Regions from separate parts of the Kitasatospora sp. NPDC101235 genome, predicted to be linked through region 1. Evidence: riboswitches for the same ligand, from Rfam matches in the RefSeq annotation. Region 1 holds a riboswitch; the other holds the start of a gene.

Region 1 (5,511 bases):
CACGAGATCGGGACCCACTTCAACGGCCACTTCTGCGGCTCCACCGGCGTCGGCCAGTGGTCCCCGGAGGAGTGGGACAGCGAGATCGAGCAGGCGATGGACTTCGTGACGAACTGGCGCACCAACACCGGCTTCACCGACCTGCCGGCGCTGCCCTTCGACTACCGCAAGGAGCTGATCGGCAGCCGCACCCCGTGCCTGGAGGGCCAGCGCAACCTGCTGCCCACCGCGGTCAAGCGCGGCTGGCGCTACGACAGCAGCGGCAACGGCACCCAGGTGTGGCCGCAGAAGATCCAGGGCGGCGCGCTCTGGGACCTCCCGCTCCAGTCCATCCCGTTCCCCGGGCACACCTTCCAGGTGCTCTCGATGGACTACAACATCATGTACAACCAGTGCGGCCCCGACACCAGGGCCGACCCGGCGCTCCACCCCGGCTTCCAGGCCCAGGCCCGCGACGCCTACCTGATGGGCTTCGAGCGCACCTACAACGGCAACCGGGCGCCGTACGTCATCGGCAACCACTTCGAGGAGTGGAACGGCGGCATCTACATGAACGCCGTCGAGGAGGTCCTCAAGGCCATCGCGGACAAGCCGGAGGTCCGGCTGGTCTCCTTCCGGCAGCTGGTCGACTGGCTGGACGCCCAGGACCCGGCGGTGCTGCGCAAGCTCCGGACCCTCGCCCCGGGCCAGTCCCCGGCCGACGGCTGGGAGTCCTTCCTCGGCGCCCCGGCGGGGGCCAGGGCCCCCGCCGCCGCCGTCGGCTGACCGTCAGGTCCGGGTGCGGACCCGGCCGGAGAGCAGCGCTCCCAGCAGCGACACCCCGATGCTGGTCAGGAACACCACCGCGAAGGCGCCGGGCGACCCGGCGCCTTCCGCCGTGTCGTGGAGGGCGGCCACCGAGCCACCGCCCAGCGCCGCGAACAGCACCCCGGCCAGGCCGGTGAGCAGCACGTTGCCCAGCGCGTCGCTCATCTGGAGCGCGGCCGAGTTGGCGCCGGCGTCCTCCGGCCTGGAGAGCTTCATCATCAGCACGCTGACGGACGCGATGGTCAGCCCCATCCCGAGGCCGCCGACGCCCCAGGCGACCGCGGCCACCCAGGCCGGCACCGCCGGGACGAGCACCAGCGCGGCGCCCCCGATCGCCACCACGGTCAGCACGAAGCCGCCCCGGATCATCGGCACCCGGAAGCGCTCGGCGGCCGGCCGGCCCTGGAGCCACGAGCCCAGCGCCCAGGTGAGGCCGCCGCTGGTCAGGGTCAGCCCGGCCAGCGTCGGCGAGAGGCCGCGCCGGCTGGTCATCATCAGCGGGATGAACACCTCGGCGGAGAAGAACGCGCCCGCCGACACCCCGCGCAGCAGGATCACCGCCGGCAGTCCGCGCACCGCGCGCAGCGTCCCGGCGGGCAGCAGCCCGAGGACGGCCGGCGCCAGCAGTGCCACCCCGGCCGCCCCGGGGATCAGCCCGATCAGGTCGAGGCGCTGGCCGGCGTACTGCACCAGGCCGGCGCCGACCGCCGCCATCGCGGCCAGCCGGGTGCGGCGGCGGTCGAAACCGCCGCCCTTGGCCACCGGGTGCTCACGCTCGGAGCGGGCGAGCGCCGGGCCCATCACGGCCAGCGGCAGCAGGATCAGCACCGGCACGGCCAGGAACACCCAGCGCCAGCCCAGGTGCTGGGTGACGGCCCCGGCGACCAGCGGGCCGACGATCGAGGGCAGCACCCAGGCCGAGGAGAAGGCCGCGAACACGGACGGCCGCAACCGCTCCGGATAGGCCCGGCCGACCACCACGTACAGCGCGACGATCACCAGCCCGCCGCCCAGGCCCTGGATCGACCGCCCGGCCACGAACACCCACATCCCGGGCGCCGTCCCGGCCACCACCAGGCCGACGCCGAACACCGCGATGCCGGTGAACAGCGGTTGCAGCGGGCCGCGCCGGTCGCACCACTGACCGGAGACGACCAGGGCGAACAGCGTGCTGGTGAAGTACCCGGAGAAGGCGAAGGCGTACAGCGAGACGCCGTGCAGCTGGCGGGCCGCCGTCGGCATCGCGGTGTTGACGGCGGTCGCCTCGAAGGCGATCACCAGGACCACCGAGACGATCCCCAGCGTCAGCGCGCGGTAGCGGCCGCCGAGCACCCCGCCACCGGGGTCGTCGTCGAGGGGTATCGGCACGGGGTCGACCGAGGTGGGGGAGGCAGTGGTCATACGTAACATCGTAAGAGCCGTCTGCCTCGATGACCCCTGACCCCGGTCGGTGATCGGCTCGGCCCCGGGTCCTGGGACGGCGGCGCGGCGCAGGTCAGTGCAGCACCTTGAGGCCCACCACGCCGGAGACGATCAGCAGCAGGCAGACGATCCGGGCCATGGTCGCCGGGTCCCCCAGGACGGCCATGCCGTAGACCGCGGTGCCGACCGCGCCGATGCCGACCCAGGCGGCGTAGCCGGTGCCGATCGGAATGGTGCGCATCGCGTACGCCAGACCGCCCATGCTGAGCAGCAGTGCGACGCCGAAGACGAGGCTGGGAACGAGGCGGGTGAAGCCCTTGGACGATTCCAGGGCGACCGCCCACACGGTCTCCAGGAAACCCGAGACGATCAGAACGAGCCAGGCCACGACAGTGGTACCTCCGCAGTCCACAGCGGCCGGATTGCCGCTGAACTGCGCCGTCTTGTCGTCACCGGGTACGACGCGCTCGTCCGGGGTGGCGGAAATGCCGCCACCTGTCCGCGACGGTAGCACACACTGCCATACAGAATTTACAAAGGGGCGTTGACCCCTCTCCCCCGGATCGGCCACTATGAATTCACTGGCCGTGTGCCCGAGTGGCTTAGGGAACCGTCTGCAAAGCGGTGCACGCGGGTTCGATTCCCGCCATGGCCTCACCGGAAAAGGAATTGCCGGTCGACTCCGAAAGTCGTCCGGCAATTCCTTTTCGCTGTTTCCGTCGTTTCCGTCGCTGTCCGGGGAATCCGGTCAGGCCGTGACGGCGTCCTCCGCCCGGATCGGCAGCCGGCCGACCGGCAGGCCGGTGGCGGCGCGCACGGCCGCGGCGACGGCCGCCGGGGCGACCACCGCGGGAACGGCGCCGACCGCCTTGGCGCCGAACGGGGCCACCACGTCGCGCTCCTCCAGCAGCGTGGCGATCCGCACCTCCGGGGTGTCCAGCGCGGTGGGCAGCCGGTAGCCGGTGAGCGAGGGGTTCTGGAGCACCCCGCCCTCCGTCCGCAGGTCCTCCAGCAGCGCCAGGCCCACGCCCTGGGCCACCCCCGCCTCGATCCGGTCCTCGATCTGGCGCGGGTTCAGCGCCCGGCCGACGTCCTGGGCGACCGTCATCTCGACCACCCGCACGGCGCCCAGCTCGATGTCCACGTCCACCACCGCGCGCATGGCGCAGAACGAGATGGAGACGAAGGCGTCGCCCTGCCCGGCCTCGTCCAGCGGCTCGGTGGGGTGCGGGCGGCACTGCGCGGTGGCCCACAGCTCCTTGCCCTCCAGTGCCTCGGCGACCGGCATGCCGAGCACCCCGTCGTACGAGGTGATCTTGCCGTCGGCGATCTGGAGCAGCTCCGCCGACATCCCGAAGTTCGCCGCGATCGGCTGCAGCAGCTGGTGGCGGACCATCAGCGCGGCCCGCTCGACGGCGCCGCCGGAGACCCAGGTGTGCCGGCCGCGGGCGGACGGCCCGGCGATCGACTGGTCGCTGTCGGCCGGCGCGATGTAGACCTCGCTGACGCCCAGCACGGTCTGCACGATCTGCCGGGCCAGCGTGGCGAAGCCCTGTCCGGCATCGACGGCCGCGCAGATCACCGTGGCGTGGTCGCCGCTGACCCGCACGGTCGCCGTGGAGACCTCGTCCTCGCCCTCGGCGCCCAGCATGTGCACCATGCCGACGGCGTAGCCGATGCCGCGCCGCACCGCCGCCGGGTCGCCCGCGCCGCCGGGCCCGCCGGGCAGCAGCCACTCGGCGTCCGGGTCGTCCACCGGCAGCGCCGGCAGCGGCTCGGCGGCGACCGCGTCGAGCAGGGCGCGCACCGGCGCCGGGCAGGTGACGGCCTGTCCGGTGGGCAGCGGGTCGCCGGTGGACATCGCGTTGCGGCGGCGGATCTCCACCGGGTCCACACCGATCCGGGCGGCCAGCTGGTCCAGCTGCGACTCGTACGCGAAGCAGGCCTGCAGGGCGCCCTCGCCGCGCATCCGGCCGGCCGGCGGGTTGTTGGTGCGCACCGCCCAGGCGTCCACGAAGACGTTCGGGCAGACGTACGGGCCGGCCGAGAAGGCCGTCGCGGCGGCCAGCGCCTCGGCGGAGACGTCCGCGTAGGCGCCGCCGTCCAGCAGGATCTGCGCCTCGACCTTCACCAGGGTGCCCTCGGCGTCGGCGTGGTGGCGGTACCGCAGGAGCGCGGGGTGGCGCGAGGTGTGGGTCTGGAAGGACTCCTCGCGGGTGAGCGTCATCTTCACCGGGCGGCCGGTGCGCAGCGCCAGCAGGGCCAGGGTGACCTGGAAGGAGAGGTCCTCGCGGTCGGTGGTGGCGCCGGGCACGCCGGTGACCACCAGCCGGACCCGGTCCGGCTCCAGGCCGAGGCAGGCGGCGGTGCGGTCGCGGTCGCCGTGCGGGTCGGTGGAGGACAGGTGCAGCTCGACGCCGCCGTCCGGGCGCGGCACGGCCAGACCGGCCTCGGCGCCGAGCGGGGCCGGGTCCTGCCGGCCGACCTGGTAGAGGCCCTCGACGACGATCTCGCCCACCGCGTCCGGGTCCCCGCAGCGCAGCGGCAGGTGGCGGAACAGGTTGCCGTCCGGGTGCAGTGGCGGCGCGGTGAAGGACTGCTCGGGGTCGGTGACGGCCTCCAGCGGCTCGTAGTCGACCGCGATCAGCCCGACCGCCAGCCGGGCGGTGTCCGGGTGGTCGGCGGCCACCGCGGCGATCGGCTCGCCGTGGTGGCGCACCACGCCGGCGGCCAGCACCGGCCGGTCGGAGACGATCGGCCCGGCCGGGGCGCCGTCGGGGGTGCCGTCCGGGCCGGGCGGCAGGTCGGCGGCGGTGACCACGGCGTGCACCCCGGGCAGCGCCAGCGCGGCCGAGGTGTCGATCCCGCGGATCCGGGCGTGCGGGTGCGGTGAGCGCAGCACCGCGCCCCACAGCAGCCCCTCGGCCCACAGGTCGGCCGCGTACGGGTAGATGCCGAGCGCCTTGGGCAGCGCGTCGCTGCGCAGCGGGGAGCTGCCCAGGCCGGTCGGCTCCGGCGCGCCGCCCTCGCCGCCGTCCTGCTGGAGTGCTGCGCCGATGTCGGTAGGCGACGTCATGATGCGTGGTCGTCCTCGGGGAGCCGGATGCCGTGGGCGGGGGTGGCGCCGTACGGGACACCGGCCGGGGCGGCGCCCTCGACCGGGGCACCGTGCGGGTGCGGGGCGGCGTACGGGGTGCCGTGCGGCGGCGTGCCGTCGTAGGCGGCGCCGGGCAGCGGGGTGCCGTGCGCGGGGGTGGGCTCGTAGACCGGGGCGTCGTACCC
Region 2 (5,511 bases), on a different contig from region 1:
GACCCCGCCTACCGCCTGGTCACCTTCGCCCACCGGGACGACGGCTGCGACGGCGTGCTCGCGCTGCTGCACACCGTCACCGACAAGGACCGCCATGCCGGGGACCTGACGCCGCACCTGATGAAGCGTCAGATCGACGGAACGTGGTCGATCACCTACCGGCTGCGTGCGGACCACCGCGCCTCCTACCAGCTGTACCCGTTCCGCGGCGAGGCCCCCGGCACCACCCGCCCCGACTGGCTGCGCGTCCTCGACCACGCCCGCCCGGACCCGTACGACACCGAACCCCGGCTGCCCGCCCGCGACGGCCGTCACCCCTCCTCGGTGCTCAGCCTGCCCGCCGCGCCCGCGCAGCCGTACGTGCGGCGGCGCGACGGCGTGCCGCGCGGGCGGACACTCGCCCGTACGGTGGCCGGCCGGCGGGTGGACGTCCACCTCCCGGCCGGCCACCGCGCGGATGGCGGCCCGTACCCGGTCGTGGTGCTGCTGGACGGCGAGATGTGGGGCGAGGTGCTGTCCGTCGGCGACACCCTCGACAACCTGACGGCGGACGGCGCGATCCCGCCGACCGTCACCCTGTTGGTGCACACCACGGGCCCGCAGCGCCCGGACGACCTCAGCTGCAACCCGGCCTTCGTCGACCTCCTCGCCGACCGCCTCCTCCCGTGGGCCGGCGCGGAGTTCGGCGCGAGCGACGACCCGGCCGCCACCGTGATCGCCGGCCAGAGCGCGGGCGGCCTCACCGCCGCCTACGCCGCCTACCGCCGCCCGGAGCGCTTCGGCAACGCGCTGTCCCAGTCCGGTTCCTTCTGGTGGCCCGACGAGACCGAGTTCGACGCCGGCAGCGAATGGCTGACCCGCCGCTTCGCCGCCGAGGAACGCCGTCCGGCCCGCTTCTGGATCGAGGTCGGCCTCCAGGAGTGGATGCTCCTCGCCCAGAACCGCCACCTGCGCGACGTCCTGACGGCCCGCGGCTACGAGCTCGCCTACCGCGAGTTCAACGGCGGCCACGACTACGCCTGCTGGCGCGGCGGGCTGGCGGACGGGCTCGCTCACCTGCTGGGGTCACCCGGAGGGATGGTTTCGGACTGATTCGCATACCTCCGGGCCATTGGGTGCCTAACGTCGGGAGTCCATACCGGATGACCTTGGGGGGTCAGCGATGAACGCGTCCTCGTCCGCCACTCCGCCGCCGATGTCCTGGCTGTACTGCGGCAACCAGATCAAGCTGTGGCGGACCCGCGCCGGCGTCAGCCGGGAGACCTTGGCGGAGGAGGCCGGGTACAGCCTTGAGAGCCTGCGGTCGATGGAGGCTGGGCGGCGGAAGCCGTCCATGCACCTGTTGCAGGTGGCGGACGACATGTGCGACGCGAAGGGGATCCTGGCAGCCGGAGCGCAGTTCCTGAAGCCGGAGAAGTATCCGTCGTCCGCCGAGGACTATATGAAGTACGAAGCCGAGGCGGTGGCGCTCAACTGGTATGAGAACCACTTCTTTCCGGGTCTGCTGCAGACCGAAGAGACCGTGAGAACGCTCCTCGAATCCCACTGGCCGCCACTCGATGACGAGACGGTCGAAACGCGGGTCGCTGCAAGGTTGGAGCGCCAGGAGATGCTGAAGGTGCAGACCAAAGCCTTCAACTTCCTCATCGAGGAAGGTGTCCTACGACGGCCGCTCACGACCATCGAAGCCCACCACCGCCAGTTGCGCCACGTTCTGTCGGTCGGCGAGGCGCGCCACATCACGGTTCAAGTGGTTCCGTCCCGAGGAATCCACCCTGGCCTGAACGGGCAGTTCATCCTTCTGGAAACAGCCGAACATCAACGACTCGCGTATGAGGAGGGTCAGGCGATGGGAATGCTCCATGCAGACCCCGCCAGGGTGAGCATCCTCAGCCATCGCCATGAAATGATCCTCCGGCAGGCTCTCAGTCCCGAGGCCTCGGCCAAGCTGATCAGTGAGTCGCTGGAGGAGCTATGAACGATGCGTTGACCTGGTTCAAGTCCAGCTACAGCAACACCGAGGGCGGCGCCTGTGTCGAAGTCGCCGTCAGTCACGCCACCGTCCGTGTCCGGGACTCCAAAGACAAGAGCGGCCCCCAGCTCGCCTTCGCTCCCCAGGCTTGGGCCGACTTCGTCGAGTTCGCCCGGAACGCTTCTCCTTCGACCGGCTGACGCCGCCGCCGGCCCGTGCTAGCGTCCCCGGGGCGGCGCAGCGGCGCCGGCCCCGGACGAGACGTGCGCCGTACCCGGCCTGCCAAGACGACGCACTCTGGAGGCGTCATGTCCGCTGCCGGTACTCCCATCGCCCGTCCACTGGATGTGCGATGGATCCACGGTTCCCCGTCCGCGAAGCACAACACCGACCCGGACATCCAGGTCCACGAGTACGACGAGCACACCGTCATCCTGCGCCAGAACAAGGCGGTCCACTACGAGGCGCCGTTCCTGTTCCTGCTGTTCGGGACGGAACGGGCAGTGCTGATCGACACCGGGGCGACCGCCGAGGCCGCGTACTTCCCGCTGCGCGCGACGGTCGACGAGCTGGTGGAGAAGTGGCTCGCCCGCAACCCCCAGCACGGTCGCGACTATCCACTGCTGGTTCTGCACACCCACCCGCACGGCGATCACGTCGCCGGCGACGGTCAGTTCGCCGACCGGCCGGCGACCACCCTAGTCGGTGGGGAACTCGCCACGGCCTGGCCGTACTTCGGATTCGACCGGGACGAGGAGGCGGTGGCCCTGGTCGACCTCGGCGGCGGGCGGGTGCTGAAGTGTCTGGCCACCCCGGGACACCACGAGGCGTCGGTCACCTACTACGACCCGTGGACCGGGTTCCTGCTCACCGGCGACACCGTCTACCCGGGGCGGCTGTACATCAACGACTGGCCGGCCTTCGGGCGGACCATCGAGCGGCTGGTCGCCTTCGCCGAGAGCCACCCGGTGACGCACGTGCTCGGCTGCCACATCGAGATGACCCGCGAGCCGGGCGTCGACTACCCGATCCGCACCACCCACCAGCCCGAGGAGCCCCCGCTCCAGCTCACCCCGGCCCACCTGCACCGGATCCGGGCCGCCGTCGCCGAACTCGGCGACCGTCCGCGCCGCTACCCGCTGGACGACCTGATCCTCTGGCCGCACGATTGAGCCCGCGCAGGCCCGAGGCCGGTCAGCCCCGGTAGGGCACCAGTCGCGCCAGGTCCAGCTCGAAGTCGAACGGCGAGGGAATACGGATCTTCTCGCCGAACTCCCGCTCCGTCCTGGTGTGGTAGCGGTCGCGGTTGGGCTCGGAGAACAGCGTCACCGTCTTCTGCCGAGGGTCCACGATCAGGTACATCGGGAAGCCCATCCGTGGGTAGTCGCGGACCTTCCCGCTCCAGTCGTTGTCGGGGTTGGACGGCGAGACGACCTCGACCGCGATCAGTGCCAGGTCGGCAGGGATCTCGCGGCCCAGCTCGATGACGTCCTCGGGCAGGTAGGTGAGGTCGGGGTTGCGGACGGAGCCGATCTCGGGTGAGGAGAGGTCGCTGTTCCCGGTCGGGAAGTAGCCGGGAGGGCAGTTCGCCTCGAACTGGCGCTGGACGATCGCCAGGTTGAGCTGATGGATCGGCGACGGCGACGCCTGCATGACGATGATGTCGCCCGACAGCTCGGCCTTGAAGCCGTTCGGCAGACTGCGGCGGGCCTCTTCGAGCAGGCGGTGGTGCTCAGAGTTCATGCGCTCTCCTCTGGTGCTTCCGGCACGCTACCGCGGCCCGCGCCGTAGGCCCGGCGGATCGGTGGCGCGTGCGGGAGGGGTGGTCCGGGTGGGGCGTGTGGTGGTGACGGGGTCGGCCGGGTTCGTGGGGTCGTCGGTGGTGCGGCTGCTGCCGGAGGCCGGCCGCACGGTGCCCGATGTGCTGGCCGAAGCAACCGGACGGCACGGCTGGTCCGACGGTCGGATCGACCGTCAGAATGGCAAACATGTCGACTGATCGAACCGGCCGGATCCTCGGAGCCGTTCTCGGGCTCGTGTTCATCCAGACCGGCGCGGGCTACCTACCTGCGGCCGTCGAGGTGTCGCTGCGAATGATCTCGGTGGCCGCGTTCCTCGTGCTGCTCGGGGCTGGCAAGTGGTGGGGCGGCCGGGCGGCCCCGCTGGACCGCAGCGAGGGAAAGCCGAAGACCGTCGTCGGACAGAACATCCAGTACATCGCGAGCGCCGGGGGACTCGCGGTCACCCTTGGGATCACGGTGGTCAACCGGCTCCTGCACACGCCGCTGGCGACCATGCCGTGGATCGCCACCGTGGTGGGCGTCCAACTCTTCATCCCCGCTGCTCTCTGGCGACGTCCCTCGCTGTACGTCCTCGGCGGCGCGATTTCGCTGTTCGGGGTGGTCGGGCTGGTGCTGGCCTTCGGCGGTGCCTCGGAGGCCACCGTCGGTACGGTCGCCGAGGCCGTCCCGGGGGTGCTGCTGCTGGGCTCGGTGTGCTGGTCCGCCCGGCCGCAGAGCGCACCCGGGCGGACCACCACAACAGCCGCCTGAGGTTCAGTCCTCCGAGGGCGGGCCCGGGGCCTCGGCCGGGAGGCGGACGGCCAACAGAGCCCCGGCGGCGACCAGGGCGGCGGTGAGCCCGAGGGCGAGCCGGTACGGCCCGACACCCGAGCCGTCGCCGAGTGCGCCGATCAGCGCCGCCGTGGCGGCGATGCCGAGGGCGCCGCCGAGCGTGCGCAGGATGGTGAACAGGCCCATCGCGCGGCCCATCGCGGGCGGCGGGACGTCGGCGAAGCCGGCGATCTGGACAGTGAGCACGGCGGTGCCGAGGATCAGGCCGACGGCGAACATCAATGCCCTTACTGCCCAAGGGTTTTCGGCGAAGCCGAGGGCGGTGAGGACGAGTGCCGCCAGCAGCAGTCCGGGCAACGCGAGACGGCGCGGGCCAAGGCGGGGCAGCAGTCGGTCCACCACCTGCGAGGCTGCCATCAGGCCGATCGCCTCCGGGAAGACGCTCAGCCCGGCGTCCAGGGCCGAGGCGCCGCGCACCGCCTGGTAGAGCAGCGGCAGCACGAACAGCGCGCCCATCAGCCCCGCCGAGGTCAGCAGGGCGAGCCAACTCGCCGCGCCGAAGGTCCGGTCGGCGAGCAACCGCAGGTCCACCAGCGGTTCGGCGAACCGAAGTTGGTGCCGTACGGCGGCGCCGAGCAGGGCCAGTCCGAGCAGTCCGCCGAGGGCCACGCCCGGGGAGGTCCAGCCGTGCGCCGGGCCGAAGCCGAGGGCGTAGGTGAGCAGTCCGAGGCCGGGGGTGGCGAGCAGGAAGCCGGTGATGTCGAAGCGGCCGGCCGGGGGTTCTTCTTCCGTTCGCAGCGAGACCAGTCCGATCGCCACGGCGGCGACCCCGATCGGCACGTTGACCAGGAACAGCCAGTGCCAGGACAGGTGCTCGGTGAGGAAGCCGCCGAGCGGCGGCCCGAGGGCGGGCATCAGCGCGGTCGGGACGATCAGGATGCGGCCCAGGCCGGCCCGCTCGTGCGG

What was found. A riboswitch is a leader RNA that binds a small molecule or an ion and turns the genes downstream of it on or off. The one in region 1 is predicted to bind guanidine.
Region 2: it holds a riboswitch for guanidine, as region 1 does, so the genes downstream of both, ACIRRH_RS26690 (MBL fold metallo-hydrolase) here and ACIRRH_RS18540 (SMR family transporter) in region 1, are expected to answer to the same signal.

The regions. Positions count from the first base shown of each region.
Region 1 is NZ_JBIWNZ010000010.1:72,574-78,084, reverse strand. Features, by position in the region: gene ACIRRH_RS18550 (hypothetical protein) at 1-765, shown strand, start outside; gene ACIRRH_RS18545 (MFS transporter) at 769-2,208, opposite strand; gene ACIRRH_RS18540 (SMR family transporter) at 2,303-2,617, opposite strand; guanidine-III (ykkC-III) riboswitch at 2,662-2,727, opposite strand; tRNA gene ACIRRH_RS18535 (tRNA-Cys) at 2,813-2,884, shown strand; gene ACIRRH_RS18530 (xanthine dehydrogenase family protein molybdopterin-binding subunit) at 2,978-5,305, opposite strand; gene ACIRRH_RS18525 (2Fe-2S iron-sulfur cluster-binding protein) at 5,302-5,511, opposite strand, start outside.
Region 2 is NZ_JBIWNZ010000017.1:160,688-166,198, reverse strand. Features, by position in the region: gene fes (enterochelin esterase) at 1-1,092, shown strand, start outside; gene ACIRRH_RS26700 (Scr1 family TA system antitoxin-like transcriptional regulator) at 1,196-1,978, shown strand; gene ACIRRH_RS26695 (DUF397 domain-containing protein) at 1,975-2,172, shown strand; guanidine-III (ykkC-III) riboswitch at 2,202-2,269, shown strand; gene ACIRRH_RS26690 (MBL fold metallo-hydrolase) at 2,281-3,144, shown strand; gene ACIRRH_RS26685 (Uma2 family endonuclease) at 3,167-3,715, opposite strand; gene ACIRRH_RS26680 (hypothetical protein) at 3,804-3,971, shown strand; gene ACIRRH_RS26675 (hypothetical protein) at 3,961-4,524, shown strand; gene ACIRRH_RS26670 (DHA2 family efflux MFS transporter permease subunit) at 4,528-5,511, opposite strand, start outside.